Regions from separate parts of the Vibrio sp. Vb1554 genome, predicted to be linked through region 1. Evidence: predicted binding sites of a transcription regulator. Region 1 holds the regulator's gene; the other holds the start of a gene.
The links. The regulator MetJ, encoded in region 1, represses methionine synthesis genes. The targets are predictions, from matches to a motif close to TTAGACNTNTANANGTCTAA.
Positions count from the first base shown of each region.

Region 1 (16,488 bases):
AACCTTGAAGATATTAAAGCACCAGACTGTTTTGAGATTGAAAAACGTTTGATTGAGCGTTGTGATGTACCAGTATTCCACGATGATCAACATGGTACTGCTATTGTAACGGCAGCGGGTATGCTGAATGCAATCGAACTTCAAGGTAAGAAACTTGAAGATTCAACAATTGTTTGTCTTGGCGCTGGCGCTGCCGCTGTAGCGTGTATGGAGCTTCTGATCAAATGCGGTGCAATGCGCGAAAAAATCTACATGCTAGATCGCAAAGGTGTGATTCACACTCGTCGTGATGACCTTAATGAATATAAGCAGTTATTTGCGAACAATACAGATAAGCGCACACTAGAAGACGTAATTGAAGGTGCAGATCTGTTCCTAGGTGTATCTGGTCCAAACCTGTTGCCAGCGGAAGCGTTGAAGTTGATGGCTGATAAGCCAATCGTGTTCGCATGCTCTAACCCGGATCCTGAAATCAAGCCGGAACTTGCTCACGCAGTTCGTGATGACTTGATCATGGGTACTGGCCGTAGTGATTATCCTAACCAAGTTAACAACGTATTGTGTTTCCCATTCATTTTCCGTGGTGCTCTTGATGTGCGTGCAAGTGAAATCAATGATGAAATGAAACTTGCAGCCGTTGAGGCGATTCGCGAGCTAGCAAAAGAGCCTGTACCTGAAGCCGTATTGAAGGCTGCAGGTGTTGATAAGCTAGAGTTTGGTGCGGACTATATTATTCCAAAACCAATGGATTCACGTTTGCTACCGCGTGTTGCAAAAGCGGTTGCTCAGGCGGCGGTTAATTCAGGTGTAGCTCGTATCGAGATGCCTGAAAACTACATGGCAGAGTAATATATCTTTCAGGTGTGATACACAAAAATGGGACGCTATTGCGTCCCATTTTTTATGTCATTCATTTGGCTCGAGGCAAGAGTCATTACCTGAAACCTCTTATCAGGCTTTTTTATTCTTCGTCGAATGACTCAAATTCGATGCCCATTTCCGTCATCAGCGCTTTTACTTCTGTTGGAATATCATCAGGACGGTCTTTACGAAGGTCTTCATCTGTCGGAAGTGGCTGACCTGTGTACGCGTGCAAAAATGCCTCGCATAGCAATTCGCTATTGGTTGCATGGCGTAAGTTATTGATCTGACGGCGAGTACGCTCATCAGTTAGCACCTTTAAAACTTTTAGCGGGATAGAGACGGTAATTTTTTTTACTTGTTCGCTTTTTTTGCCGTGCTCTGCATATGGGCTAATGTATTCGCCATTCCAGTCAGCCATTGCACACCTTCATTTATGTAATCGGTTAAAAATAATTTAGGTGCTGATTTTAGCTGCATTTACCGCCATAAGCAAAGACATATAGACGTCTAGAAGTGTTGACGTCTCATTTTTTGACGAGTAAAGTGAACATAACAGCAAAGGAAGCGTGTTGATCACTTTATGTTACTCATTAGATATAGCGCATTCCTATTTAGAAGTCATTACCCGTGAAAGGATACACCCATGAGCACTCGCAAACCTGCGACCATTGCAGTACGCACTGGTATTGAATCAGACAGCCAATATCATGCTGTCGTTCCACCTATTTATCTTTCCACTAACTATGGTTTTCCTGCTTTTGGTGAAGTGCCCAAGTATGATTACACACGATCTGGTAATCCAAACCGCGGACTGTTGGAAAGTGCGCTATCTGAACTTGAGTCTGGAAAAGGAGCGGTTGTTACTAACTGCGGTACGTCGGCATTAAATTTATGGGTTTCCGCTTTTCTCGGCCCAGATGATCTCATTATTGCTCCTCACGATTGTTATGGTGGTACCTATCGTCTTTTTAATACCCGAGCTAACAAAGGCGATTTTAAGGTTCAGTTTGTCGATCAATCAGACGAACAGGCTTTAGATGCTGCATTGGCACAAAAACCAAAACTCATTTTGCTAGAAACTCCGTCAAACCCTCTGGTTCGCGTAGTGGATATTGCAGCTACTTGTGAAAAAGCGAAACAAGTCGGCGCGTTAGTTGCGGTGGACAATACCTTTTTGACACCCGTGTACCAAAAACCTTTAGAGCTAGGTGCGGATTTTGTTATCCACTCCACAACAAAGTACATCAACGGTCATTCGGACGTAATTGGTGGGGTAATCATCACCAACACAGAAGCGCATGCAGAAGAGCTTGCATGGTGGGGCAATTGTATTGGTGCAACGGGCACACCTTTCGATAGTTATATGACGCTGCGAGGTATTCGTACGCTTGGTGCTCGTATGAAAGTACATGAAGAGAGCTCACAGCAGGTACTGGCTTACCTACAGAAACAAGCGTTAGTTAAAACTATCTATCATCCAAGCCTGCCGGAACATCCAGGTCATGACATCGCTAAAAAGCAGCAAACGGGCTTTGGCTCTATGTTGAGTTTTGAGTTTGCTGGTTCGTTTGAACAGTTAAAGGTGTTTGTGAAAGAGCTCCAACTGTTTTCATTAGCAGAGTCATTAGGTGGTGTAGAAAGTTTGATTTGCCACCCAGCATCCATGACGCACCGTGCAATGGGTGAGGAGGCGCTGGCGGAGGCTGGGGTCTCTCATCAACTATTGCGTTTGTCTGTCGGTTTGGAAGATGCACAAGACCTCATCACAGATTTAGAACAAGCGTTCGCTAAAGCTACCCAGTAATAGGAGACGATAACAATGACTGTACAACGTCAGCTGCATAAGTTTGGTGGCAGTAGCTTAGCAAACCCAGAATGCTACTTACGCGTTGTGGGTATTCTCAAGGAGTATTCGACAGAAAATGATCTGGTGGTCGTCTCTGCTGCAGGAAAAACCACTAACCGCTTGATTGAGTTTTTGGAAGGGTTAAATAAAGATGGCCGAATTGCGCATGAAGCGCTTCAAAGCTTAAGACAGTTTCAAACTGAGCTAATAGAAAGCTTGTTGGAGAGTGAAGCAAAAGAAGAGCTGTTAGCTTTATTACATGATGAGTTCAGTACTCTCTCGGAGCTGACTGCACCACTCACTAATGCGCAAAAATCTGCGGTACTGGGACACGGAGAAGTATGGTCTGCTCGCCTATTGGCCGCGTTATTATCTCAACGTTCTATCCCTGCGGTTGCACAAGATGCACGAGCGTTTTTACGTGCAGAAGCGGGAACTCAACCAGAGGTTGATCGCGCTCGTTCATACCCTTTAATTAAAGAGATCCTCGCGCAGCATAACCATAAACGTGTGGTAATTACTGGATTTATGGCTCAGAACGAGGCAGGAGAAACCATTCTACTTGGTCGTAACGGCTCTGACTATTCTGCAACGGTCATAGGCGCGCTTGCTGAAGTCAGTACTGTCACGATTTGGAGTGATGTTGCTGGTGTCTATAGTGCCGATCCACGTTTGGTGTCTGACGCTTGTTTATTACCGTTACTTCGATTGGATGAAGCCAGTGAACTTGCTCGCTTAGCTGCCCCAGTGCTACACAGTCGTACGCTTCAGCCTGTGGCGCAAAGTACCATGGACCTTAATCTCAAGTGTAGCTATCTGCCAGAGTCGGGTTCTACTCGTATTGAGCGTGTATTGGCATCTGGTCGTGGCGCTAAAATTATTACTTCACTGGATGATGTTTTATTGGTGCAATTGTCTTTCATGCATGGGCACGACTTCGAAAAAACACAGAGTGATGTATTACAAGCGTTGCAGCGCGCGCAATTAGAGCCACTGGCATTTGAAGCTCAATCCGGTCAGCACACGCTACGCTTGGCTTACACCGCAGAAATCGCCGGTGGTGCATTGAAACACTTGCAAGAGCTTGCGGTAGAGGCAGAAATTAAGCTAAAAGAAGGTTACTCGCTCTTAGCTGCGGTAGGTGCAGGCGTTACGAAAAACGCCAATCATTGCTTTGGCTTTTATCAGAAGCTAAAGCACTCTCCGGTAGAATTTATCTCTGAAACAGACTCAGGGCTGAGCCTAGTCGCTGTTTTGCGCCGTACTGATACCGAGACGTTGGTTCAAACGATTCATAGCCAGTTGTTCCAAGCGCAAAAACGCGTGGCAGTGGCTTTATGTGGCAAGGGTAATATTGGTTCTAGTTGGTTAAATTTATTTGCGACGCAAAAAAGTGAGCTCGAAAAACGTCATGGTATGAGCTTTGATCTTGTCGCGGTTGTGGATAGCCAAACCTATTGGTTCGATGAGCAAGGTATTGAGGCGGCGAGTGTTGCTGAACGATTTGATGATGAAAGCATAGCCAACAATGGGGATTGGCTGGCACGTTTGGGAGCGCTTAAAAGCTATGATGAAGCCGTCGTGCTTGATGTTACCGCGAGTAAAGAGTTAGCTCAGCGCTACGTAGAAATCGCACAGCAAGGCATTCATTTGATTTCCGCTAACAAAGTGGCCGGTTCCGCAGATAGTCAGTACTACCATCAGGTTCAAGATGCATTCGCTAAAATTGGTCGTCATTGGCTATACAACGCAACGGTTGGTGCTGGGTTACCGATAAACCATACCGTGCGAGATCTTCGTGAAAGTGGGGATGAAATCGTCGCTCTATCGGGTATTTTCTCGGGGACGCTATCATGGCTGTTCCAACAGTTTGATGGTTCTGTGCCATTTAATGATTTAGTCGATCTTGCTTGGCAGCAAGGTTTAACCGAACCTGATCCTCGTTCTGATTTAGATGGCTCCGATGTAATGCGCAAGTTAGTCATCTTGGCTCGAGAGTCGGGCCTAGATATAGAACCAGACAGCGTTAAAGTTGAGTCTTTGGTGCCAGAAGAATTAAGAGAACTGAGCTTAGATGATTTCTTCGATAATGGAGCGTTGTTGAGTGAAATACTTCAAGAGCGTCTGACAAAAGCACAGAGAAACGATCAAGTGCTTCGCTATGTGGCGCGTTTAGAAAAAAATGGTAAAGCAACGGTGGGAGTCGAAGCGTTATCTCGTGAGCACGCGCTCGCCAACTTATTGCCATGCGATAACATTTTTGCCATAGAGAGCAAGTGGTACAAAGATAACCCTCTGGTCATTCGAGGACCAGGCGCAGGCAGAGAAGTGACAGCCGGCGCTATTCAATCCGACCTCAACCGATTGGCTGGTTTATTTTAAAGTTGCGATTGACCTAAAAACCCTGGAATTAATCCAGGGTTTTTTATTCCCCTATCAGTGCCATACTGAAGTCATAACCCGTGCAAAATGGCGAGATGATGCTCAAGTAGAAACTTGAACTATCTTCATTATTAACTTGAGAAAAATTCATAATTACAAGGTTGACATTAAATCGTATTCAATACATTCTGTAGACATATAGACGTCTAAACGTCGATTTTAAGGATTTGTTTTCGTGGCGGAGTGCCGCAGGGAGAGTAAGATGGGATATACGCACGCAGGCCATATCGACGCCTTGAACCAGAATATTGCTGAGTTATCAGATAACATCAATGTATCGTTTGAGTTTTTTCCGCCAAGCAGCGCTAAGATGGAAGAAACACTTTGGAATTCAGTGCACCGTCTTAAAACGCTTCAACCTAAATTTGTTTCTGTGACTTACGGTGCGAACTCCGGCGAGCGTGACAGAACACACTCCATCATTAAAGAAATTAAAGCCACAACCGGATTGGTTGCCGCTCCCCATCTCACTTGTATTGATGCGACTCGTGAAGAGTTGATTAATATTGCCGATGATTATTGGAACAATGGTATTGAAAATATCGTCGCTCTGCGTGGTGATATTCCTCCAGGTGGCGGTGCGCCTGATATGTATGCCTCGGATTTGGTTGAGCTGCTGAAATCACGCCACGATTTCGATATCTCCGTTGCTGCATTCCCTGAGGTTCACCCTGAAGCTAAAAGCGCTCAGTCTGACTTATTGAACCTAAAACGTAAGGTAGATGCAGGTGCAAACCGTGCTATTACTCAGTTCTTTTTTGACGTTGAGTCTTACCTGCGATTCCGTGACCGTTGTGTCGCAGCAGGAATTGACGTAGAAATTGTGCCAGGAATTTTGCCTGTATCGAACTTTAAGCAAGCGTCTCGCTTTGCGGCACAGAACAATGTGAAAGTACCAGGATGGATGAGCAAACAATTCGATGGCTTGGATGATGATCCGGTGACTCGCCAGCTTGTAGGAGCTAGCCAAGCTATTGATATGGTGCGTGTACTGAGTCGTGAAGGGGTTAAGGACTTTCACTTCTACACACTAAACCGTGCAGAGATGACTTACGCGTTATGTCATACGTTGGGTGTTCGTCCTCGCGCAGTAGTCGGTGCGTAAATCTGGTTTCAAAAGGATAAAAGGCTTGCCAAGTAGCAAGCCTTTTTCGTTTTATCAAAGCAAAAGGAGTTTAACCAATCACTTCAAGTTCAGTTAGAACTTCTTCTGCCCAAGTGATCCAAGTTTCACGTAACAGAAGGTTACGGCGAAGCGTTAGACGTTCTAGGCGAGCTTGTTTATCTAAAGTTGACGGCGTTGCGTAGTAAGCCGCTTCAATTTCTTTGTAGTGAGAAACCAGTTTGCGAGACTCTTCAACTAGCTCGGCGAGTTGGTCACGGAATGGAGCTGCAGGTTGAACGGCACATGCCATCAATTTCGCTGAAAACTCATCACGAACTGTTGGGTGTGCAGTTGGTTGATCAAACCACTCTCCTAAAGCGCTGCGACCAGCGTCTGTAATGGAGTAAACCTTGCGGTCTGGTTTGCCTTCTTGGGGTTCTAATACGCAAGTAACCAGTTCTTTCTCAGCCATTTTGTTGAGTTCACGGTACACCTGTTGGTGGCTTGCTTTCCAGAAGTAACCGATGCTAGCAGAGAATTCTTTAGTGATATCGTAACCGGTTGCGTCGCGAGTGCTAAGAACAGTTAAGATTACGTGTGGTAATGACATGTCTTCAATCCAAATGGTCAATAAACTTGTAAACAAGCTACTTATACTTTCAGCTGCGCTCTTACTGGCACTTGAGTTTTTTAATGTATAAGTAGCACCAACAATGTTGGTCCTGTCACCTTAAAGCCGTTTATCACCTAGAGAGATGGGGAGTCCCATCAAGGCTGGAGCAGGTATGATTGGATTTATGAGCTCTCAGCAGGCAAGTAGTATATAAATAATAAGCATGAAGTGGAATAGTAGGACAAAATTACCCTAAAAAACTAACATAATAATCAATAGTGTTAACTTGTGGTTTTTTGTTCTTTTATTTTGGTATTTTTTGGGTCTCTAGTAGTTTATTAAACTGCTTTTGTTTTGGTGCGATTATCCTGTGATAAAAAAAAGCTGAGCATTTGCCCAGCTTTTTATTAAAAATGAAACGATTAGCCTGTGTTGCGCATACCAGCAGCAATACCAGCAATCGTCACCATCAACGCTTCTTCCAAGTTTGCAGAGGCTTCTTCGGTTTGACGCGTGCGGTATAGCAGCTCTGCTTGTAGCATATTCAATGGCTCAACGTAGATATTGCGTAAGCGAATCGACTCGAGTCCCCAAGGGTCATGCTGCATCAAGTTTTCATTGTTCTCTACATTCAGTACCGCTTTGATGTCTTCTTGAAGCTGAGCACGAAGTTTTTCACCGAGTGGACGGAGCGACTCATCCACCAATCGCTCATCGTAGTAGCGAGAGATATCAATATTACACTTCGAGTACACCATCTCTAGCATGCCGAGACGAGTAGAGAAAAACGGCCATTCGCGGCACATCTCTTCGAGCAATGCTTGGTGGCCTTTATCGATCGAGTATTGAATCGCTTCACCTGCGCCTAGCCATGCAGGAAGTACCAAACGGTTTTGACTCCATGAGAAGATCCACGGGATTGCACGTAAGCTCTCTACTCCGCCCTTAGGGTTTCGTTTTGCAGGACGAGAACCAAGTGGCAACTTGCCGAGTTCGAGTTCTGGTGTTGCTTGGCGGAAGTAAGGCACGAAATCTGGCTCGCCACGAACCACATTTCGGTAAGACTCACAGCTTACTTCTGATAGCACTTCCATCAAGTCGCGCCATTCTTGTTTTGGCTCTGGTGGCGGTAACAAGTTGGCTTCCAGAATCGCACTTGCATATAGGTTAAAGCTGTTTACTGCGACATCTGGGAGTCCCAGTTTAAAGCGGATCATCTCGCCTTGCTCTGTTACACGTAAACCGCCTTTCAAGCTTTTTGGTGGTTGCGACAAAAGCGCAGCATGCGCAGGCGCACCACCGCGACCGACTGTGCCCCCACGACCATGGAATAGAGTTAGCTCAACGCCTTCTTCTTCAGCCACTTTAACTAACGATTCCATCGCATGATACTGAGCCCAACCAGCAGACATAACACCTGCATCTTTCGCTGAGTCAGAGTAACCAATCATGACCATCTGGTGGTTTTGGATAAAACCACGGTAAAGGTCAATCCCCATAAGCTGCTTAATGACCGATTCTGCGTTGTTCAAATCGTCTAGCGTTTCGAACAGAGGACACACATCCATGCGGTAAGGGCAACCTGCTTCTTGTAGCAGTAGATGAACGGCTAGTACGTCAGAGGCGGTACGTGCCATTGAAATAACGTAAGCGCCAAACGCTTCACGCGGTTGTGCTGCAACAATCTTGCAGGTATCCAAAACCTCTTTGACGGGTTCAGACGGTTCCCAATCACGAGGGAGAAGCGGACGTTTAGATGCCAGCTCGTTAGTTAGAAAAGCAATCTTATCTTGCTCACTCCATTGTTCGTAATCACCAATACCTAAGTAGCGAGTTAGTTCAGACAAGACGTCTGAGTGACGCGTGCTCTCTTGGCGGATATCAAGACGTACAAGATGGATACCAAATGCTTTTACGCGGCGTAGTGTATCCAGTAGTGAGCCGTTGGCTATTACACCCATGCCACATTCGTTTAGTGACTGGTAGCAGGCATACAGCGGTTCCCAAAGTTGCTCGACTTTTTGCAGTGGTGCTTTAACGGCCAGTTTTTGACCGTGGATCTTAGCATCGAGAATATCTTTGGTTTCATTGAGCAGAGTGCGTAATTGCTTCAGGATCGCACGGTATGGTTCGTGCTGATCTTCGCCAGCAAGTTCACGTACTTGATCGTTTGAAACTGTCATAGACAGCTCGCTGATCAACTCGTTAATGTCATTGAGATAAAGATCGGCGGCTTTCCAACGAGACAATAGTAAGACTTCACGCGTAACGTTGTGAGTAACAAACGGGTTACCGTCACGGTCACCGCCCATCCAAGAGGAGAAGTGCACTGGGCGAGCATCAATGGGTAAACCTTCTCCAAGGTAAGATTTTAGACGGTCATTCATCTCACGTAGGAAGTCCGGTACTGCTTCCCATAGCGAGTTTTCAACGACCGCAAAGCCCCATTTTGCTTCATCCAACGGAGTTGGGCGTTGTTGTCGAATCACGTCTGAATGCCAGCCTTGGGCAATCAGTTGCTCTAGGCGGCGTTCGGTTTTTCTGCGCTCTTTAGAAGAAAGATCGCTTAGCTCCAACTTTGATAAGCACTCGTTTATCTTGACCAGTTTGTTGATCATCGTACGGCGCGTAATTTCTGTTGGGTGAGCCGTCAATACCAATTCAATATTTAGATCACGAACCGCTTGGGCAGTGTCCAGTTTGCTCACATCGTTTTGTACCAGTTTAGAAAACAGCGAGTTAATCGCGTCTGGTTCACAAATGTGCTCTTCACAATGGCGTGAAATCGTGTGGTATTGCTCAGCGATATTGGTGAGGTTTAGAAATTGGTTAAACGCGCGAGTAACGGGCGTTAGCTGCTCATCAGGTAGATGTTTGATTTCTTCGATCAAGCTGTCCCTGTCTGCTTGATTCCCTGCTTGAGCTGATTTGGATAATTTACGAATGGTTTCCACTTTCTCGAAGATTTCTTCGCCATGGGCATCGCGAATGGTGTTACCCAATAAGTGGCCTAACATGCGCACATTACTTTTGAGTGCGGCGTATTTCTCGTTCATTGTCGTCCTGCCTCGTAAAAAAACTACATCCATTGTCCTTGTTAAGACTCCAATCTAGCGAAAAGCACCAGTTATAGTCAAATAAAGCAGACTAAGTTTGCAATTATTCCGCTGTCTCCTGATTTAGAGCAAATTTACGGCAGCCATAGAGTAAGAAGTGAAAATTAATTACAAAATAACAAGTTAAATAAGTGTTAAGACTAGCGCTAAATTGTGAAGATAAAAAGATGCAGCTCAATCGAGCTGCACAGACTTTTGAGCTTAAACGCGTATTAACAGCAGTACTTGACCATCGCCTTTGAAAGCACATCAATTGTGGGGTCGATAAAGTCGAAGGATAGAAACTCATCCGGTTGGTGGGCTTGGTCGATTGACCCAGGGCCGAGCACCAAGGTTGGACACAACTGCTGTAGAAATGGTGCTTCAGTACAGTAGTTCACGGTTTCTGAACTGGTTTGGCAGATCTCTTCAACACCACCAATAAATGGGTGGTCATGTTGGCATTCGTAACCTGGAATAGGCTCATGCAATGGAATAATCTCCAGTCTCCCAGGCCATTTCGCTTCGACTTCTTTTAATGCTCCGCGCAACATGTTCTCTAAACCATCAAGACTAATGCCGGGAAGAGGACGCACGTCGTAATGCAGTTCGCAGCAACCACAAATACGGTTAGCGCTGTCACCACCATGAATGTGTCCAAGATTTAGGGTTGGGCTTGGAATGGCAAAACCCGGATGGTGATATTCTTTAATCAATTTGTCACGCAGTTGCATCATGGCGAACATGACTTCATGCATGATCTCAATAGCGTTAACGCCAAGCGCTGGGTCCGATGAGTGACCGGACTTGCCTGTTACGCGAATGGCATTTGCCACATGCCCTTTATGACCTCGAATTGGTACAAGGCTGGTGGGTTCACCAATGATGCAGTAATCCGGCTTAAATGGGGCGTTTGCTGTGAAATGTCGCGCGCCCAACATGGTGGTCTCTTCGTCACAAGTGGCTAATACGTAAAGTGGTTTGCTCTGCTTGCTCCAATCGACTTTCTTCACTGCTTCATAAATAAAGGCGAAAAAGCCTTTCATGTCTGCTGTGCCTAAACCGTAGAAGCGGTTGTCTTTTTCCGTCAGTTTATGCGGATCAAAATTCCATCGCCCTTGATCGAATGGCACGGTATCACTATGGCCAGCAAGTAAAAGGCCACCTTCTCCCTCTCCCATACGTGCGATCATATTGTGCTTGCCTGGCTCGACTTCGATCACTTCAACGCTAAAACCCAGATCTTTAAACCAAGATGCGAGTTTTTCGATGACTTTTGCATTGCCCTGATCCCAGCTCGGATCCGTGGAGCTGATAGAAGAGGTGCTGATGAGTCCTTCATAGACCTCTAGAAAAGTTGGTAATTGCATGGATTCTTCAAATCTCCTGTTGACAGACAGACCACAAAAATGTAAAACACATATTAAATCATATTTAATGAATAAAAAATCAAAATAAAGCAAAAATTAAATATGAATAGTCATTTGAGCCTTTAAGTATATGGATGTCACACAATGCTAAAAACCACGATTATTGGAGCCAGCGGTTACACCGGCGCAGAGTTAGCGTTAATGGTTAATAAACACCCACAACTCACGCTATCAGGTTTATACGTTTCCGCCAACAGTGTTGATGCGGGAAAGAGCATCGCGCAGCTGCACGGTAAGCTAGCGGGCATCATTGATATGCCAGTTTTACCACTAACGGATCCACTGCAAATCGCTCAAGAATCGGACGTGGTGTTTTTGGCAACGGCTCACGAAGTCAGCCATAATTTAGCCCCAACTTTCTTGGAGGCAGGCTGTCAGGTATTCGATTTATCGGGTGCATTCCGTGTGAAAAGTGAAGGCTTTTACGACACTTTTTATGGCTTCGCACATCAACATAACAACTGGCTAGATAAAGCAGCATACGGCTTAGCTGAGTGGAACCAAGAATCAATAAAAACCACTCCTTTGATTGCAGTAGCAGGTTGCTACCCAACCGCTTCACAGCTTGCAATCAAACCTTTATTAGAACATGCGTTGCTCGATACCAACCAATGGCCAGTGATCAACGCAACCAGTGGTGTATCAGGTGCAGGGCGTAAAGCCTCCATGGTTAACAGCTTCTGTGAAGTGAGCTTGCAACCCTATGGTGTATTTAACCATCGTCACCAGCCAGAGATTGCTCAGCACTTGGGTTGCGATGTGATTTTTACTCCGCACCTCGGCAACTTTAAACGCGGCATTCTTGCCACTATCACCATGAAGCTTGCGCAAGGTGTGACAGAAGCACAAGTGGCACAGGCGTTTGAACAAGCTTATCAAGGCAAGCCTGCGGTGCGTCTTAAAGGCGACGGTATTCCACGTATTCAGGATGTCGAAAATACCCCTTTCTGTGATATCGGCTGGAAGGTACAAGGCGAACACATCATTGTGATTTCAGCTATCGACAACCTACTTAAAGGTGCATCGAGTCAAGCGATGCAATGTCTCAATATTCATTACGGTTACCCAGAACTGACAGCGTTGCTGTAGTCGTTGAAAGAGGGAAATGCGATGACGCAAACCAATCAAGCTCCTTTAGTCATTAAGCTAGGTGGTGCAGCTCTATCATGCACTCAAACCTTAAGCCAACTTTTTGGTGCCATTGCGGCTTACCAAAAATCGGCACAGCGACAAATCGCCATCGTTCATGGCGGTGGCTACCTAGTTGATGAGTTGATGGCAAAGCTTCAGCTTGAAACCGTAAAGAAAAACGGTTTACGCGTAACACCTTACGATCAAATTCCTGTGATTGCAGGCGCGCTTGCAGGCACTGCGAATAAGTTACTTCAAGGTCAAGCGATTGCGGACGGTCTTAACGCTGTGGGCCTTAGCCTTGCGGATGGTGGTTTGTGTCTTGTTGAAGAACTTGACCCAGAACTCGGCGCGGTAGGCAAAGCATCACCGGGTGACTCAGCACTATTACAAGCGGTGCTAAACACAGGTGCACTGCCGATCATCAGTTCAATTGGTTTAACCAAAGATGGCCAGATGATGAATGTGAATGCTGATCAAGCAGCAGTCGCGGTTGCGGGCGCATTAGATGCGGAGTTAGTCCTGTTATCAGACGTGAGTGGTGTATTAGATGGAAAAGGCCATTTGATCAAAACCCTGTCAGAGCAGCAAGCTAACTCGTTGATCGATGGACATGTGATCACCGATGGCATGATCGTCAAAGTTAAAGCCGCTTTGGAGGCCGCCAATGATCTTGGCCGTCCAATTGAAGTCGCGACCTGGCGTTACCCAGAAAAATTAGCACAGTTATTCGCTGGTGAAAGTATTGGTACTCAATTCTTGCCTCAATAAGCATCAGCAAAAGAATTCAATATTAGGAAGTCGTAGTTGGCACTGACCGCCGAGCGCAGCGCCAGTTAAGTTTGGAGAAAAAACATGAGCAAAGTGAACGTAAATAAAGTGGTAGTCGCATACTCAGGCGGTCTAGATACTTCAGTAATTATCCCGTGGCTAAAAGAGAACTACGACTGTGAAGTAGTGGCTTTCGTTGCCGATGTTGGTCAAGGTGCCGAAGAGCTAGAAGGCATTGAAGCGAAAGCAAAAGCCTCTGGTGCTTCTGAGTGCTACATCGCTGACTTGAAAGAAGAAATGGTCGCAGACTACATTTACCCAACGCTAAAAACCGGCGCGTACTACGAAGGTAAGTACCTGCTAGGTACATCAATGGCGCGTCCAATCATTGCCAAAGCGCAGGTTGAAGTGGCACGTCAAGTGGGCGCGGACGCTCTGTGTCATGGCTGTACAGGTAAAGGTAACGACCAAGTACGTTTTGAAGGCGCATTCGCAGCACTAGCACCGGACTTACAAGTGATTGCACCTTGGCGTGAGTGGGACCTAGTGAGCCGTGAAGAGTGTTTGGATTACCTAGCTGAGCGTAATATTCCTTGCTCTGCGTCTCTTACTAAGATCTATTCACGTGATGCAAACGCATGGCACATTTCGACGGAAGGCGGCGTTTTAGAAGATACGTGGAACGCACCAAACGAAGACTGCTGGGTGTGGACTGTCGACCCAGAGCAAGCGCCAAATGAAGCGGAATACGTCACGCTGAAAGTAGAAAAAGGTGAAGTGGTCGAAGTTGATGGTGAAGTGATGACACCATACAACGCACTGGTTTACCTAAACGAGAAGGGCGCTAAGCACGGTGTTGGCCGTATCGATATCGTGGAAAACCGTCTTGTTGGAATGAAGTCTCGTGGTTGCTATGAAACACCGGGAGGCACCATCATGATGGAAGCGCTGCGTGCTGTAGAGCAGCTTGTGCTAGACAAATCATCATTCGAATTCCGTGAGGAGCTAGGTCTAAAAGCGTCTCACCTTGTATACGATGGCCGTTGGTTTACGCCACTATGTAAATCTATCCTTGCTGCTTCAGAAGAGCTAGCGCAAGACGTTAACGGTGAAGTGGTTGTTAAGCTTTACAAAGGTCAAGCGACAGTCACGCAAAAACGTTCTGACAACAGCTTGTATTCAGAAGAGTTCGCGACTTTTGGTGAAGATGAAGTTTACGACCAAAGCCATGCAGGTGGGTTCATCCGTCTTTACTCGCTATCAAGCCGTATTCGTGCATTGAACAGCCAGAAGAAATAATCCCTTAACATCCATCTTGGATTGAATAAAGACCCGCCATTTATAGGCGGGTCTTTTGGTTTCTAAAAGCGGGTACCTAAATTTGGCTTGAATATATATGTAAAAATATTGAATTTATACTTTATTTTTTATCGAAATTGCCGTAACGTTGACACATAAGAAAAAGTGAGCAAATGACCATCAAATTGGTTACTACTCATTCGAGAACGTTAGAGTAAGCAATAGTCATCAGGAGAGACGCAATGGCATTATGGGGCGGAAGATTTACCCAAGCGGCAGACACCAGATTTAAAGAGTTCAATGATTCGTTGCGTTTTGACTACCGATTGGCTGAGCAAGACATCGTAGGTTCAATCGCATGGTCTAAAGCTCTGCTTTCTGTTGATGTGCTATCGGCAGAAGAACAGCAAAAACTGGAACTTGCTTTAAATGAGCTGAAGTTAGAAGTGATGGAAGACCCTCACCAAATTCTTCGCTCTGATGCAGAAGATATCCACTCTTGGGTTGAACAGCAGCTAATCAGTAAAGTGGGAGATTTAGGTAAAAAACTCCACACTGGGCGTTCTCGTAATGACCAAGTCGCCACAGACTTGAAACTTTGGTGTCGTCAGCAAGGTCAGCAATTGTTGATTGCTTTAGATCGCCTACAAGCACAAATGGTCCATGTTGCTAAACAGCACCAAGGCACCGTATTGCCAGGCTATACTCATCTTCAGCGTGCTCAACCTGTAACCTTTGCTCACTGGTGCTTGGCTTATGTTGAAATGTTCGAGCGTGACTACTCTCGTCTGAATGATGCCTTACAGCGTCTCGACACTTGTCCACTTGGCTCGGGTGCTTTAGCGGGAACGGCTTATCCGATTGATCGCGAACAATTAGCACATAATCTCGGTTTCCACCGTGCTACGCGTAATTCACTAGATTCGGTTTCAGATCGTGATCATGTGATGGAACTGATGTCGGTGGCGTCGATTTCTATGCTTCACCTTTCTCGTCTTGCAGAAGATATGATCTTCTACAATTCAGGCGAGTCAAACTTCATTGAGTTAGCGGATACGGTGACATCTGGTTCGTCATTAATGCCACAGAAGAAAAACCCAGATGCACTTGAGTTGATCCGTGGTAAGACAGGGCGTGTCTATGGCGCATTATCGAGCATGATGATGACAGTTAAAGCTTTGCCATTGGCGTACAACAAAGACATGCAGGAAGATAAAGAAGGGTTGTTTGACGCTTTAGATACATGGAACGACTGCATGGAAATGGCAGCTCTGTGTTTTGACGGTATTAAAGTGAATGGCGAGCGCACACTAGAAGCGGCGAAACAAGGTTACGCAAACTCGACGGAGTTAGCTGATTACCTAGTGGCGAAAGGCATCCCATTCCGTGAAGCTCACCACATCGTCGGTGTCGCGGTCGTTGGTGCTATTGCTAAAGGTTGTGCGCTAGAAGAGCTGTCTATCGAAGAGTTAAAAGCCTTCTCAGAAGTCATTGAAGCGGATGTGTATGACATTCTGACTATCGATTCGTGTTTGGAAAAGCGTTGTGCTTTGGGGGGGGTTTCGCCTCACCAGGTCGCTTACGCGGTAGAACAAGCGGATAAGCGCCTGAGCCAGCGTGACAGCTCGGCGGTGAAAGTGCGTCCTGCACGTTTGACGGACATTGAAACGTTGGAAGGTATGGTTGCTTACTGGGCGAACCTTGGTGAGAATCTTCCGCGCTCTCGTAATGAGCTCGTGAGAGATATTGGCTCTTTTGCGGTGGCTGAGCATCATGGTGAAGTGACGGGTTGCGCTTCTCTATATGTGTATGACTCAGGGTTGGCAGAAATACGCTCTCTTGGTATCGAAGCGGGCTGGCAAGGCCAAGGGCAGGGCAGTGCGATTGTGAAC
Region 1 covers NZ_JAWPOJ010000032.1:1,858-18,345, forward strand. Annotated here, with positions in the region: gene R8N28_RS20010 (malic enzyme-like NAD(P)-binding protein) at 1-849, shown strand, start outside; gene metJ (met regulon transcriptional regulator MetJ) at 962-1,282, opposite strand; gene R8N28_RS20020 (O-succinylhomoserine (thiol)-lyase) at 1,508-2,668, shown strand; gene R8N28_RS20025 (bifunctional aspartate kinase/homoserine dehydrogenase II) at 2,684-5,092, shown strand; gene metF (methylenetetrahydrofolate reductase) at 5,355-6,257, shown strand; gene R8N28_RS20035 (PadR family transcriptional regulator) at 6,328-6,867, opposite strand; gene ppc (phosphoenolpyruvate carboxylase) at 7,293-9,926, opposite strand; gene argE (acetylornithine deacetylase) at 10,199-11,335, opposite strand; gene argC (N-acetyl-gamma-glutamyl-phosphate reductase) at 11,480-12,484, shown strand; gene argB (acetylglutamate kinase) at 12,506-13,297, shown strand; gene R8N28_RS20060 (argininosuccinate synthase) at 13,382-14,596, shown strand; gene argH (argininosuccinate lyase) at 14,839-16,488, shown strand, end outside.

Region 2 (16,488 bases), on a different contig from region 1:
CATTCTCAGATCCTCTTGCGGATGGCCCAACTATCCAAGGTGCGAACATTCGTGCTCTAGATTCAGGTGCAACACCAGATATCTGCTTCGAGCAAATTGGTAAGATCCGAGCTAAGTACCCAGAGTTGCCTATTGGCCTTCTGATGTACGCGAACCTTGTTTACTCTCGTGGTATCGAGAACTTCTATGAGCGTTGTGCAAAAGCAGGTATCGATTCTGTTTTGATTGCAGACGTACCAACTAATGAAAGTGCTGAATTTGTTGCTGCTGCAGAAAAGTTTGGTATTCACCCAATCTTCATCGCACCACCAACGGCAAGTGATGAAACACTGAAGCAAGTATCAGAGTTGGGTGGCGGCTACACTTACCTACTCTCTCGTGCAGGTGTTACTGGCGCAGAAACCAAAGCAAACATGCCTGTAGGTCATATGCTCGATAGACTGAACCAATTTGATGCGCCACCAGCGCTACTTGGTTTTGGCATCTCAGAGCCAGCACAGGTGAAACAAGCACTAGAATCTGGTGCGGCTGGTGCAATTTCTGGTTCAGCCGTGGTAAAAATCATTGAAGCGAACGTTGAGCAACCACAAATTATGCTCGACAAGCTAGGTGAATTCGTTTCTGCAATGAAAGCTGCCACTCAAAAATAATTTCAGTTTGATATGACACAACAACGTCCGCTTAACATTATGTTTAGTGGGCGTTTTCTTACTATCGTGTTTATACCACGTCATTTTTTGTTCAACGCCCGCACTTTCCAAATCTATCTCAAGCAGAGCACTCAAAGAGTGTTAAGCTTGGGTAACTTAACTAACTCAATAAAGCAATGTGCAGTAAGGTTGCTACATGGAAGAAGTCAAAACACTGCTAGCCAAATGTCCTGTACTATCAGGGCTGCCAGATAAAGGGCTTAGTGAAGCAGCGCAAATGACTAAGGTTCGCTGCTTCGACGAAAAAGCACTGATTTGCAATAAAGGTGCGCTTCAATCTTCTCTTATGGTCATAGCTCAAGGTGCAGTGAGAGTGAACTCAATTAGTTCAAAAGGCAAAGAAGTCACACTGATGATTTTCGAAGCTGGTGGCTGGTTTGGAGACAATGTTTTTTCTCCCGGTATGCCTCGTATTTTTGGTGCGACCGCGCATTCTGACGTGACTGTAATGGAGCTTCCTGGAGATAAATTTCGCCAATTACTCGCCAAATACCCTCAAAGTTACCCCACTATACTCGACTTACTTAGCCGCCGCTTGTGGTCTGCTATTTCTGTTATCGAAGATGACGCGATTAGAGGAATTGAAGAACGAGTCGCCAAAAGGTTACTGCTGCTTGCAGAATACCAACTTAATCAAGCGATCGATACTCGACCATGCGTTGTCAGGGTAACAAGAGAACATATCGCTAACATGATGGGGCTAACTCGTCAGAGCGTACACAAGATACTAAAACGATTAGAAAGTATCGGGATGCTAGAGCTAAACTATGGCTCAGTAACCATTACCAATCCGAAACGCTTAGAAGAATACTTTAAAGAACTCGAGCAATAGATCCATTCAACAAACGGTAAGTATTGTCTAACGACAGCTAAAAAGCTTATGCATCTAATTGGTTAAGAGCACAACACCATTTGCGCTTAGGCAAGTGGCGCTGTGACACAAAAACCATTGAATTGACTAAGCTATATTCAATTCAGATTTCAACTCACGTTTCAAAATCTTTCCTGTCGCACTCATCGGGAGGTGTTCACGAATTTCGACATAACGAGGATATTTAAACGAGGCTAATTGCTCTTTACCCCACTTTTGTAATGAATCGGCGTCAATATATTCTTTTGGTTTAAGTACAACGTAGGCTTTTATCTCTTCGCCATACTCTTCATTTGGAATCCCTATCACCGCTACCATTGAAACTGCAGGATGAGTCATGAAAACTTCTTCAATTTCTCTGGGATAAACATTAAATCCACCTCGAATGATCAGATCTTTCATTCTATCGACAATAAATAAATTACCTGAACTGTCAAAGCGGCCCACATCACCAGTATGGAACCAACCATTTTGTAGCGCAGATTCAGTAACTTCTGGACGGTCAAGATATCCCTTCATAACATTATGACCACGCACAACAATCTCACCTTCTTCGCCTATCGGTAGTGCATTGCCTTCAATGTCGATAACTCTTACTTCGACGCCTTGAACCGGTTGACCTACCGAGCCTGGTATACGCTCCTGATCCAAATGATTAAAACATGCAATAGGACTTGTCTCCGACAAGCCGTACCCTTCTAAGATCGGCACATTAAATGTTTCTTCAAAGGTTCGAAAGATTTCGGTTGGCAATGACGCACCACCGCTTACTGCAACACGCAATGACGAGGTATCAAATTGATGCTGCACATGAAGCAGACCGATGTACATCGTTGGCACACCAGCAAATATCGTCACCCTATGTTTTTCCACCAGTTCAAGAACATGTTTAGGCTCAAACCTAGGCACTAACACCAATGTTGCCCCGCCCAAAACACTAGCATTTAAGTGGACGGTTTGACCAAATGTATGAAATAAAGGCAAAGTTACTAAGTGAATATCATCGGCCTGGCTGCCCATAATATTTTGTGCCACCAGAGCGTTCATTATGATGTTCTGCTGAGTCAGCTCAGCGCCTTTTGGTAAGCCTGTCGTCCCTGATGTATACAAAATCACACATGTATCATCCGCATTACGCGGTATATAATCCGGCAACGGTTGGACATCGGCTATAAACGCATTGAGAGTTATTACACCATTCCAATAGCTTTCATCTTGAGATTGAGTCAATACGACTATGCCTTCGCATGTATCGACTTGTTCAAAGGCTTTGACACCCTCTTTTGCCATTGGCAGTTCTTTCGTCCCTTCAAAGCAGAAATAAAACTTCGCTTTTGAATCTTCTAAGTGATACTTAATTTCTCGCGCTTTCAAAAGCACATTTAATGGGACTGCAACCGCGCCAGCTTTTTGTGTTGCATAATAAACAAACGCGAAAAAAGGAATGTTTGGGCATGAAATCGCAACGCGGTCACCTGGCTTTACGCCTTTATTGATTAAAGACGCTGCGATCTTGCCGGCGATCGCATCAAACTGCGCATAATTTATCTTTTCAGTGCCACATATCAACGCCGTTTTATCTGGTTTACTCGCAGCATTTCTTTGTAACGCAGCAGCAAGATTCATCATAGTCTCTTCACCTCTTACTTGTCTTTCTCGTCTAATCAGCTCAGGAGCATTAACTAAGCAAGTTATCTCTAACACTGGATCGTCAGCATTTGAGTCTCACCAGTCATTACAATTTAACATTATGTTTACAACGCAATTAGAGCCAAGAATGTAAAGCAATTAACATTTCAGAAGGCAAATTAATAAAAGTGTGAGCTTGAAAGAGATGAATTGTTATAAATATCAACCCAAGTCACTAAAAACTCTGACTGCAATAGCAAATACAAAAGCGGTTAAAATTAACAAAAAGAAAACAAATAAAGAAAAATAAACTTGAACAATCCTAAACGCGACCCTTATAAGAAAAATCAATAGCAAACGTTTGCTATTGAACAAAACTTTATCGTTCGTCAATAAAATATCGATTAATCCATCAATAATACCTTGCTGCATATTGCCAATTGTAAACGATAAGTGTAAAAAGCAAGGCGAGATAATTATCCGTAAATCCATTTATGGTTAGTGGGTAATTTTAGGATTTTACATTTTATTAGCACAGAGGTTATGGAAGTGTTAAAAGAAAAGAGTTTGCTAAACAACATTGGCGTACAAGTCGTAATCGCCATGATCGTGGGCACAGCCGTTGGTGCCATGATGGGTCATGATGCGACAGTGTTCGCTCCTTTAGGTGCTATCTTTATCAACTTAATCAAAATGTTGGTTATTCCTTTGGTCGCTGTAGCCTTGATTTCTGGCGCCGCTGGTCTTGGGAACAGCCAGTCAGCAGGTAAAGTTGGTATCGTCACTCTAGGTTATTTTGGTTTAACATCCGCCCTAGCCGTTGCGCTTGCACTATTTATGGGTGAAGTATTCCAACCAGGCATGGGTATCGACGTCTCTGGCGTTGAAGGCATGTTCTCAGCAGAATACGCTTCAAAAGGTGAACTACCTACTTTCTGGGCAACCATCACTGGTATGATCCCAACCAACGTTTTCCAATCACTAAATGAAGCAAACATCCTACAGATACTCGTTTTCTGTATGTTCTTTGGTATTGCGATTTCTAAGCAAGCAAAAGAACGTCGTGAACCAATCATCAATGGTGTTAACTGCATCGTTGACGCAATGGTTTGGATGATCAACAAAGTAATGATCATTGCACCTATCGGTGTATTTGGTCTGATGGCAGAAGCCGTCGGTACGTTCGGTTTTGGTGCGCTAATGGTGGTGTTTAAACTGTTCGTTGTTTACGTTGCCGCCATCCTAATCTTCGGTTTCGTTGTTTACCCAGCAATGGTGCATGTTTTCACGAAGACATCTGCGAAGAAATTCCTGTCTTCAATGAAGAAACCGCAAGCAGTTGCGCTTTCAACAGCGTCTTCTATGGCAACACTGCCTGTCACAATGGACACCTGTGAAAAAGAGCTGGGCGTAAAAAATTCAACTGCATCATTTGTTCTGCCTCTAGGCGCAACGATCAACATGTCAGGTAATGCGATTTACTATGGCTTGGTTGCTATCTTCTTTGCTCAACTGTTCAATATCGATCTAGGCATGGGCGCTTACATTGCAATTATCGTAACGTCTACATTGGGTGCGGTTGGTCAAGCGGGTGTTCCTGGCCCTTCTTTCCTAGTGGTTGCCGTGCTTCTTGCCGCTGGCATTCCAATTGAAGGTCTACCGCTGCTATTCGCTCTTGACCGTATTTTCGATATGATTCGTACAGCACTGAACATCACAGGTGATGCTGCATGTGCAGTTATCGTTGATGCGCTAATTGAAGAAGAAACGGCAGAAGCTGAGCTAAAAAAGCAAGAAGCCTAACCCTTTCTTGAATAGACCAAAAACCGCTCATAATGAGCGGTTTTTTTGTCTTTTCTTGCATTACGTAACTATACAAATAGAAACCGATGGCATAAATTTTTCAAAATGATATAAACCATTACAAAATATGACAAAACGTTAGAACTAGGTTATATCATGAGTCTTGAGCAATCTTTGGAATATCTCACCAAAACAAATTTGCCGATCGAATCAAAGCAGCAGGCACTGATTGACTTAGTTATTCTTACCCTAACGAAACAAAAACGAGATGCTCTTTTTCAACAGGTTGCTCTGTATCGAATAAAACTGCTTAAATCTCTCTTTCCTAAACACGCATCAAAAAGTCTTTCTGCACTATTTGAGTTAATGGATTATCGAGATTTAGTGCAACAGTATCCGACAGGTTTCTCCAAAGAGATTCGTTTACTTGAACAACTTGCCGCAGATTGTTACCCGCATTGGATGGTTTTCTGGTGTCAATGCGAGATCGAAGCAATCAAGCAAAAATATCCTTCAAACGAAGCTGCGATTCCTACTCCGCTTCCGTTTGACGACCACAGCTATACTAGCGTGTTAATTGAAGATATCGCAGATTGCGATCTTGAGGTAATGCTGCCAAATCATGCAGCGTTAATGCCGATTTCCGAAGCGATCACACTGAGTAATCTTGAGCTTTTCGTCCAAACTGAACAATGGTTTGAAATCTTGCCTCTTTTATCACTCTCGCAAAAAGGGCAGCACTTTGCCCTCTTGCTCAAATCGTCATCTTCACCAATCATGGTCTCCTCCGCTTTAGTGCAAAGCTGGCATCAACGAAATAACTGGCTCAGTTACTCACCACAGTTTAGTAACGAACAATGGCAGTTTTGCTTTCCTAATCATGGGTACAGTGTTCTCAATCAACTGGGTATTTTGGAGTGTCGTGCTCTAACTCATGAGCACACTCTTATTGAGTTTGATGCTCAGTTTCAATCTCATGTAAAGAACACTGAAGCGGTTTGCGAAGTACTGCGTCTTACGGTGGGAGGCAACATTCAACAAAAGCTGTATTTTTTGTATCTGGCGCAAAAAACTATGATGAGCGAGCTCTATAAAGCAGGCTATAAGCTCGGCTTTACCATTATTGAGCAAGTATTTATGTTAAATTTCTATCAATCTATTGATTTAAGTGCCTACTTTCACTCAGGATACCGCGACATTAATGGTGACGGTACCAAGACATACCGCGGTTTCTGGAATTTAGGTATGATGGTTGAAGCATTTCAAGACATACAATTTCGCGACTACAAACATTGCGTACGAACAAAAAGAATGGATAAAAAGGTGAATGAGCATGCTTGATGTTCATTTGCACGGTCTCTTTTACCCAAAAGCAATGGCATTGTACGCGACTGTACTAATAGTATTCGCTTGGCTACTGTATTACTGCTATCGCCTAAAACAGAAGAGTGAATCAATCTTAGGCTCGCATCACGCGCCTTACATCGCTTATTCCAGCTGTATCATTGTTTGGATAAGCAGCAACGCCTATTTCCATACCGATTTATTGCCAGAATTAGGCTCTGTTGGTGGCATTTTTATGGCTAAGTTAGCGAACTTAGCGTCTTTTTTCGCCTTTGCGTTTGCATTCTATTTTTCTTGCCAGTTAACCGCAGATGTTAAAAAAACAGCGGTCAAAGTCTGGCAAAAAGTCGTCTTTGTCGCACTAGCAACGTATTCACTGTACATCAACTTAGTGCCGAATCTTACTGTCGAAAATGTCACCATTAGTGGTCCAAGCCAGTTCGTCATTGAATTTGGCCCACATACCTCATATTTTTTCATTAGTTTGCTAGCTTTCGTGGTACTAACGCTGCTTAACTTGATTGCCATGCGCGCTAACAGCAGCAAGCTCACGCTAGCAAAAAGCAACTATATGATCGCTGGCATTTTGGTATTCATGTTATCTACGGCAGTGATACACCTTGGAATGACGTATTTCCTTGGCGACTTCTCCCTAACTTGGTTACCACCAGCACTTTCAATCAGCGAAATGTTGTTTGTCGGCTATGCCCTACTTACCTCTCGCTTCTACAGCGCTAAATATCTCACGTACTTAACGGTAAGCGCGCTCTTAGTCTGCGCCATTTTTGTTCTGCCGCTAGGGGCGATATTTATTCCTATCTCTGAAGATAACCAATGGCTTGTTGCGGTACCTTTATGCGCGCTTATCGGTATCACTTGGCACTTGCTTTTTAAGCGAGTCAGTCGTTTCGCTTCGTATTTTATTTATGGGAAACGACACACTCCCGTTCAGCAAATCCTTGGGTTAGAGGAAGAGTTTAAACGCTCAATAGATGATGCTATGCATCAGTTGGCATCGTTACTTAACATACCAAACAACAAGCTACAGCTAGTCACTAGCAATTACACAGAAACGTTTTACGAAGAGTACCTGCCGTCAAGCAAGTCAGTTCTCGTGCTTGATGAGTTGTCTGAAGAAATTGATTATGCCTCCTCTTCTAAAGGGTCTATGAGAAAGCTCTACGAGCGTATGCGCTCAAGCAATACTGCGCTCGTTATGCCTCTCTTCGGTCGTGGAAAGTCTGTTACTCACTTACTAATTTCTTCACATAAAATAGATAATAAGCTGTTTTCTAATGAAGAAATCTCAGCTCTGCAAACGTTATTAGTTCGCATCCAGAGCACCATTGAAGCCGATAGAAAGGTACGCCAAAGCCGTGCGCTGGCTAACTCCATTGCACATGAAATGCGTAACCCTCTCGCTCAAGTACAATTACAATTTGAAGCTTTAAAACAGCATATAGAGTCAAACGCCTCACTGGATATGCTAAAAAGAGAAATTGATAAAGGTGAAGCCGCTATACAACGCGGTCGACAACTTATCGATATTATTTTACGAGAAGTTAGCGACAGCTCACCAGAGCATGAGCCTTTAGCTCTCACTTCCATACATAAAGCCATCGACCAAGCAGTAAGCCGTTATGGTTTTGAAAACGATCAAATAATAGAGAGAATTAACCTGCCACAGGCACACGATTTTGTCGCGAAGTTAAATGAGACCCTGTTTAACTTTGTCATTTTCAATTTGATTCGTAACGCTATCTACTATTTTGATTCTTATCCCGACAGTCAAATTGAGATTCGTACCCAGACGGGGGCTTACGAAAACATTCTGATCTTCCGAGATAGTGGGCCAGGTATAGATAGCAGTATCTTACACAAGATATTTGATGACTTTTTCTCGTATCAAAAAAGCGGAGGCAGTGGCCTAGGTTTGGGCTATTGCCAACGTGTTATGCGCTCCTTCGGAGGACGAATAGAGTGCCAGTCTGAATTGAACGAGTTCACAGAATTCTACTTGTATTTCCCAGTCGTACCAAACGCACCAAAACCAGAGACATTAAGAGCACCGGACTTTGATAGCTGGAAAGCAACTGCATCACATTCTGAAAATCATTCAGCTCAACACGTACAAGTATCTAAAGATGCACCAACAGTGCTCATTGTTGATGACAAAGAGGTGCAACGCACCTTGGTACAGATGTATTTAAAAAGATTGGGAGTCAACAGCTTACAAGCAAATAATGGAGCCTCTGCGGTAGAACTATTCCACTCTCACAAGATTGATCTCGTTCTTATGGATGTCCAAATGCCGGTAATGAATGGATTTGACGCAAGCCAACGGATTAAGCAAATCACATCTTCCGTTCCAATCATTGCCTTATCTGGTGAGTCTGGAGCTAGAGAGTTGGAGCTAATTTCGAAACTCATGGATGACAGACTCGAAAAGCCCACCACGTTAAATGCTCTTCAAGTCGTCATCCAAAGATGGTTACAGAACGAGAATTTTGCACCTTCCAACACTTTTTAATTTGCAAATATAGAATTGGCACTAGATGTGCATTATTGGAGTAAATCGAATTATCCAGAAGGTCAAGCAGGCTGCAAATGAGTAGCGTATGAGCTTGATAAGGAGATCGCCATGTTACTTCATCGACATACATACTACGGCTTGATTCATCATGGAATCAAAACACTGTTACTTGATCGCTTAGGCCACTATACAGCAGAAGAGTATCATCAATATCTGACCCTGATGACTGGTAAATCCACTTGCTTCACGATGTCTCTCGAAGAGCTAGAAGCAACGGTCGATAACTTACTGCGGGAAGGCTATTTAGAAGATGTAAAAACGCTTATTTCCCAATATCAACGTGTGGCTTAAGGTTTAAAACTCTCAACTCTATTGCCGCTTCACGCGGCAATTTTTATTCCTTCCATTTGCTGTTTCGACGTGGAAGACGCTTGCGGGCTGTACGATATACTAAGCGTTACTATTCTTACCCTAACTTCCTCAGTATTCACATCTTGTCAGATTCAGTTAGACTGTCTTCAATTCAATAATTAGGTAGATTTTGCCATCATGAAGCAGATCCTAGACTTTATACCACTCATCATTTTCTTCGCTTTATACAAGCTGTACGACATCTACGTGGCGACAGGTGCACTAATCGTAGCAACAGCCATTCAGCTTGTCGTCACCTACGCGCTGTATAAGAAAGTCGAAAAGATGCAACTAATAACATTTGTTATCGTCACTATCTTCGGCGGCATGACCCTTTTCTTCCACGACGACAATTTTATAAAGTGGAAAGTCACCATCATTTACGCGATTCTGGCGATTGGCTTAGCAGTGAGCCACGCATTGGGAAAATCAGCCATCAAAGGTATGCTAGGCAAGGAAATTACGTTACCTGACGCTGTTTGGGCAAAGATTAACTGGGCTTGGGTTGGCTTCTTCTCATTCTTCGCTGGCCTAAATATTTATATTGCTTACGAATTGCCGTTGGATGTTTGGGTTAACTTCAAAGTATTTGGAATGTTGATCGCGACATTTGCCTACATGATTGCGACTGGCTTTTACATTTATAAACACATGCCAAAAGAACAAAAAAATAACTCATCCGATGTGTCCACTGATGATTAAAAACTCAGTTTTGCTATAATCCGCGACTTCACAGCGACCTTAGGGTCGCTGTTTTGCTCCATGTATCAGTAAACCGCTCAAACAACGTACCGTTTTCAGACCATTCTTGCTGCTGTAAACCAACTTTCTCTGGTCCGGTATCTGCGGTTTTTTAAGGACCTTTGGTTCTAGGTATTTACTATGTTGGCGCTTAGTTTGAGCGCCTTTAAGATTTAGGATGTCACAATGAGTCAAGAAATTAGCTCTCCGAAAGGTCAAATGCTGCTTCGTACCCTTGCAATGCCTGCAGATACAAACGCCAATGGCGATATTTTTGGCGGTTGGATAATGTCTCAGCTCGACTTAGCGGGCGCGATTCTGGCAAAAGAGATCTCTTGTGGTCGCGTTGTCACCGTTTCGGTATCAAGCATTACGTTCAAAAAACCTGTTGGTGTGGGCGATGTCGTATGCTGCTACGGCGAATGCACTAAGATCGGCCGCACATCCATGAGTGTCGATTTGGAAGTATGGGTCAAACCCGTCAAAGCTCACGGTGTTGGCGAACGCTTCATGGTTTGTGATGCGACCTTCAACTACGTAGCCATTGACAGTGAAGGTAAACCACGTCCGGTTCAGAATTAGTCAACCTACAACGCTAACAGTTAGAAAGGATCTCACATTTTCTGTTGTTCACTTGTGAGAGACACAAAAAAGGCGTTAAATTAACACTTTACCCTACCAATTAAGGAACTATGCTATGTGGTATGTCATCTTTTCACAGGACGTTGAGAACTCGTTGGAAAAACGCATGAGCGTTCGCCCACAACACTTGGATCGCTTACAAAAGCTACAAGACGAAGGTCGCCTTCTTACAGCTGGTCCGATGCCTGCGATAGATTCTGACAATCCTGGTGAAGCTGGATTTACGGGCTCAACTGTCATCGCTGAATTCGCCTCGCTAGAGGATGCTAAAGCGTGGGCAGAAGCCGATCCTTATGTAGCGGCTGGTGTTTACGATCATGTAATCGTGAAACCGTTCAAAAAAGTGTTTTAATTTATGAAAAAATTACTGTGTCTTTTCTTGGTATTTGGTGCTCTGGCTGGCTGTTCATCAACCGATGATAATCAGCGCCAACTTGAGCTTATGGCATCAAACCGAGCAGGAGTCTTGTCAGCGGGCCTCCCTTTAGAGTACGGCCCACTGCAAATAATGCGTGTCTCATCCAACAAAAATGTTGTAGAGATGATGATGATTTATAACGATGGCGCACTCGGTGCAAAGCCGTTAAATCAAGTACTGAATACCAGTATCTATACCTACTGCAGCAACCCAGAAGTTCGCAAGCAAATTGATATGGGCTTGATGTATCGTATTAAGGTACGTAATTCTCGCGGTCAGTTGATGGCAGATGAGTTGGTTTCCGCACAGACTTGTACTCAGGTGAAGTAGCTACAGTAATTTTTGTTGCTTTCGGCATGAGACGATGCTTCGCTATTATTGGATAATCTGAAAACGAAAGTGAACAATTAAGAATAGAAAAACGGAGACCACAGTCTCCGTTTTTATTTGCTGTAACGATGTGTTACGCCAGCTCAGCACGGAGCTTCTTCGCCGCTGAAACCAGATTTGCCAATGCGGCTTCTGTCTCCTTCCAGTTTCGTGTTTTCAGACCACAATCTGGGTTTACCCACAAACGCTGAGCCGGAATTTTGTCTGCCGCTTTCTTGATTAAACCTTCAATCCATTCTTCCGTAGGAATGTTTGGTGAGTGAATGTCATAAACACCAGGGCCAATTTCGTTCGGGTAATTGAACTCTTCAAATGCTTTCAGCAGCTCCATATTTGAGCGAGATGTTTCAATGGTAATGACGTCCGCATCGAGTGCCGCAACCGAATCAATGATTTCATTGAACTCGCTGTAACACATATGAGTGTGAATCTGAGTTTCTGGTTTTGCACTTGCCGCAGAGACCTTAAACGCATTTACGGCCCATTCTAAGTACGCTTTGTGATCGCGTTTTTTGAGTGGTAAACCTTCTCGAATGGCTGGCTCGTCAATTTGAATGATATTGATGCCTGCATCTTGCAGGTCAGACACCTCATCACGTAGTGCCAAAGCAAGTTGCTGCGCAATTTCTTGACGTGTGATGTCTTCACGTGGGAACGTCCAACATAAAATCGTTACTGGTCCAGTCAACATGCCTTTCATCTGTTTGCTGGTTAGCGATTGTGCGTACGTCGACCATTCAACTGTGATCGGTTTTTCACGTTCAATGTCAGCAACTACAATGGCAGGTTTCACACAGCGAGAACCATAACTCTGTACCCAACCAAATTTGGTCGTTTGAAAACCCGCCAAGTTCTCAGCGAAGTATTCCACCATGTCGTTACGCTCTGCTTCACCATGAACAAGCACATCTAGGTCGAGCGCCTCTTGACGTTTTACTGCGTCAGCAATATGTCCTTTAAGTGCTTGGATATATTCAGACTCAGATAATTGACCTGTACGATAAGCGCTGCGCTGCACCCGGATTTCACCCGTTTGAGGAAAAGAGCCGATTGTCGTTGTTGGCAACAAAGGCAAGCCCAATACTTCAGCTTGATGCGCAGCACGCTCTGCATAAGGTACGCTGCGCTCGGCAAGTGACGCGGTAATGTTGTTTAAACGCGCTTGTACTTGAGGTTTATTCACATGTGTTGCTGTCTTGCGCGCTTTGATTGGCTGGCTATAGGTATCACAAGCGAGAATCGCATTTTGGTCACCATCGAGCGCTCGGCCAAGCAAGGCGACTTCTGCCACTTTTTGTTTTGCAAAGGCAAACCAACTTTTTACTTCTTCGCTCAGTTCTGTTTCCAGTGCTAAATCAACAGGGCTATGTAGCAGAGAACATGAACTGGCAACCCAAAGTTTGTCGCCCAGTTTCTCTTTGACTGGCTGTAGACGCTCGAGTTGGGCACTTAAATCTGAACGCCACACATTACGACCATTCACAACACCAGCAGAAAGCACCCAATCCTCCGGTAACTTGGTAACTACATCGTCAAGCTGCTGAGGGGCGGCAGATAAATCGATATGCAAACCATCTACCGGAAGCTCTACAATTTTGCCTAGCGTATCGCTTACGGAGTCAAAGTACGTCGTTAGCAGCACTTTTACATCGCTTCGAATCACTTGGTAGGCTAGCTTAAACGAATCAGCCCATTTGCTTTCTAGCTCCAGTGACAAAATTGGCTCATCAATCTGAACCCACTCAACACCTTGACTTGCTAGCTTTGCCAAAATAGCTTGGTAAGCAGTAAGTAAGCGTGGTAGCAGGGTTAAGCGGTCAAACCCTTCTTCGACCTCTTTGCCCAAGTAAAGGTAACTGACTGGACCAAGCAAAACAGGCTTCACTTGGTGGCCAGCTTGAAGCGCTTCGTTGACTTCTTCAAACAGTTGCGGCCAGCTCACTTCAAACGTATCGTCCTTGCTGAATTCAGGGACAATGTAATGGTAGTTTGTGTTGAACCATTTGGTCATATCCGATGCCGCAGCGCCCGCACAGCTGCAACCCGCCTGAGATTGACCGCGACCCACTTTGAACAACGTATCCAGGTTAGGGAAACCATCAGCGTGACGCTTTGGCACATGACCCAATAGCAACGTGGTCGTCAGTACATGATCGTACCAAGCGAAGTCGCCAGCGGTGGCAAAACTCAAGCCAGCATCTGTTTGCGTTTGCCAGTTTTTAGCGCGCAGATCTGCTCCAACCTTTTTAAGCTCTGCTTGATCAATTTCTCCGCGCCAGTATTTTTCCTGAGCGAATTTTAATTCTCGTTTTTCACCGATGCGTGGATAACCTAATATGTGAGTCGTTGTCGCCATGTCCCTATTCCTTTCTCAATTTTGTTCAATTTGTTTGGATCAGAGCATCTTTCGGTAAAGAATAAGATGTCTGGATGGCTAAACTATCGCTCTCATCTGATATTAGAACAACGTCCATTTATTCAACTTATTTATTAAAAAAATTCATCATGAAGCGACATGATTCGCAAATAAAAACAACAAATAGACGTCTAGACGTTTACATATCCATTTTTTGTCGTTAAGTTATTTACACGATTGCTATTCTGTTCATAGCGAGCAACAAAGGATGAAAGGAATTCATGATAGAGCTAAAACATTTGCGGACACTCACTTCGCTTCGAGACACTGGCTCTCTAACGGCGACAGCGACCGCTTTGCATCTCACTCAGTCGGCACTGTCTCATCAGATCAAAGATTTGGAGGCGCGAATTGGAGGGCAACTGTTCCTGAGAAAGACTCGTCCGGTGAAGTTCACTTCAGAGGGAGAAATCCTATTGCGTCTTGCAGAAGATATCCTTCCGAAACTCGCAAGAGCAGAAAATGATTTAGCGAGCTTGAAAGAGGACGTCAATGGCCGATTACATATGGCCATTGAATGTCACTCTTGCTTCCAATGGCTAATGCCTGCACTTAGGGAGTACCAACTTGCTTGGCCTAGCGTAACATTGGACTTTTCCTCTGGTTTTGGCTTTGAACCACTCCCAGCTCTATTGGCAGGCGAACTCGATCTCGTTATTACTTCCGATATCCAACCTCGATCTGAAGTCCACTACGAGCCTCTATTCGACTTTGAAATGCGTTTAATTACCGCAACCAACCACCCATTGGCGGAAAAAGACATTATTGATCCGCAAGATCTCGCAGATCAAACCATGCTCTCTTATCCGGTTCAAAAACAAAGGCTAGACGTCGTAAAACACTTTCTTCAGCCAGCAGGAATAGAACCTGCGAAATGGAAGCAAGCCGACAACACTCTCATGTTAGTTCAGATGGTCTCTGCTGGATTAGGGGTGGCGGCACTACCCAATTGGGCGATTTCTGAATTTTCTCGCCAAGGTCTTATTACCAGTAAACCTTTCGGCCAAGGCTTATGGCGTCGCTTGTTTGCTGCAACGCGTCACTCAGAGAAAGAAAAGCGTTACTTACAAGCTTTTTTCGCAACCGCGAGGCTACAATGTAAAAGCCACCTTGACGGAATCAAGGTGGCTTAAAAGATTTGGGTTATGAAAGGCTTAGCGTTGATATGCTTTAAATTGGTTAGTCAATGGATCGTACTGATAACCGAGCATATCAAGCTTGCCGACTACAGACTCTACATCCATCTCATACACTGATACTAACTCGTCAAAACTGTCGCACTCTAAACGTAGCTTTTCGTTGACGATACCTAGCAAAATAGTGCTGTCCAGATTACCTACATTGCTTAAATCCATCGCGACTCTCCTCTTCGACAAGGTATATAAACAAGCGTAGTAGTAATCACGCGAATTTAAAGTGAGTGAGATCTAAAACGTGATCACCTTATACCCAAGCATCAAGAAAGCACTTGGATATAAGCCGTCTAACTTTGTCTTTAGAGTAGAGGTCAAGCCGCGAGAGAGAATAAACCTTGCAGGCTCGTCATCGACGCGAGTGCTAGTAACAAAGCTACGCTCAGTTGCACCTTTTCTGGTTTCTTATGCGTAAAAATATGCCAACACCACACGATAATTGAAGAAATTAGCATAGCTAAAGACAGCAAGATTGGCTGTGTTGCAGCGTTCAGTGCAGCTTCATTTAACTGGTAAGAAGCAAACAACGTTGCGATGACTAATAGCATTCCAGACACAATGCCAGTAACTGGTAAAATGCGGTGAAATGCCTGTAATCTGCTGCGAGCTATCGTAAGTAGCAATTGAGAAAATGACGCCCCAAGGAAAAATATCATTAGCGCCATCGCTATCGATGCTGGCCAGCTTGATTGCTCAAATACCTGAATACTTACATACGCAAAGGCCAAACCATTCGCTAAATGCATCGCCCATAGTGGCCCTTTTTCACGCGTTTTCTTGGTTTGAACCTGAGAATAGAAGTAGAAAATAGCAAACACGATCATAAATGCTTCAATGCGAAGTGACGCAACAGCGAGCCACAATACAGCTACTGCTGGCAACATTTTATGAAGACGTCCTCGCTGACCAGGACAAATATCGCCCTTGATTAGAAGCAAAGTCAGTAGCGCTTGTGCGCCAAATAGCATCGGAGGGAAAGTAACCAGCAATTGTTGAATCATGTTGAATGCACGCTCAAAAGTCATTTTGGGGGGCGATAATATCAAATCAACTATCGCCAAACCACCGAAAGTCGGCCCCCAAATGAGCTAAAACGGTAAGACAATTTATTCACAGAGAAGCAAGATACTTCAACGCGTCTTCCTGCGTTAAAACTCCACGGTACTCTTCTTTGGTATTACACAGTACCCAAGGGAAACGAATCCCGGTTTTAACCAACTCTCGAATAACAGAGACAGGTAAATCCTCATCAACCAACACAAATTCGGTGCTCATTATCTGATTAACAGGACGTTTCCAAATTCGGCTTTCTCGTTCAGTTTCTCGCTCTGTGCCCATCGAGGGCGTTAGGTGTAAATTCACCGTCTCTTTCGTAATTAACCCAACA
Region 2 covers NZ_JAWPOJ010000013.1:101,629-118,116, forward strand. Annotated here, with positions in the region: gene trpA (tryptophan synthase subunit alpha) at 1-650, shown strand, start outside; gene R8N28_RS12975 (Crp/Fnr family transcriptional regulator) at 847-1,542, shown strand; gene R8N28_RS12980 (long-chain-fatty-acid--CoA ligase) at 1,669-3,210, opposite strand; gene R8N28_RS12985 (dicarboxylate/amino acid:cation symporter) at 3,754-5,013, shown strand; gene R8N28_RS12990 (acyl-homoserine-lactone synthase) at 5,170-6,354, shown strand; gene R8N28_RS12995 (hybrid sensor histidine kinase/response regulator) at 6,347-8,887, shown strand; gene R8N28_RS13000 (hypothetical protein) at 8,999-9,241, shown strand; gene R8N28_RS13005 (septation protein A) at 9,440-10,003, shown strand; gene yciA (acyl-CoA thioester hydrolase YciA) at 10,229-10,624, shown strand; gene R8N28_RS13015 (YciI family protein) at 10,740-11,036, shown strand; gene R8N28_RS13020 (GspS/AspS pilotin family protein) at 11,040-11,432, shown strand; gene metE (5-methyltetrahydropteroyltriglutamate--homocysteine S-methyltransferase) at 11,566-13,848, opposite strand; gene metR (HTH-type transcriptional regulator MetR) at 14,130-15,041, shown strand; gene R8N28_RS13035 (DUF4250 domain-containing protein) at 15,063-15,263, opposite strand; gene R8N28_RS13040 (hypothetical protein) at 15,416-16,126, opposite strand; partial or broken gene R8N28_RS13045 (EAL domain-containing protein) at 16,212-16,488, opposite strand, start outside.
Region 2: metE (5-methyltetrahydropteroyltriglutamate--homocysteine S-methyltransferase) is a predicted target of MetJ. The motif match lies at 14,032-14,051, and genes of this name have one in related genera.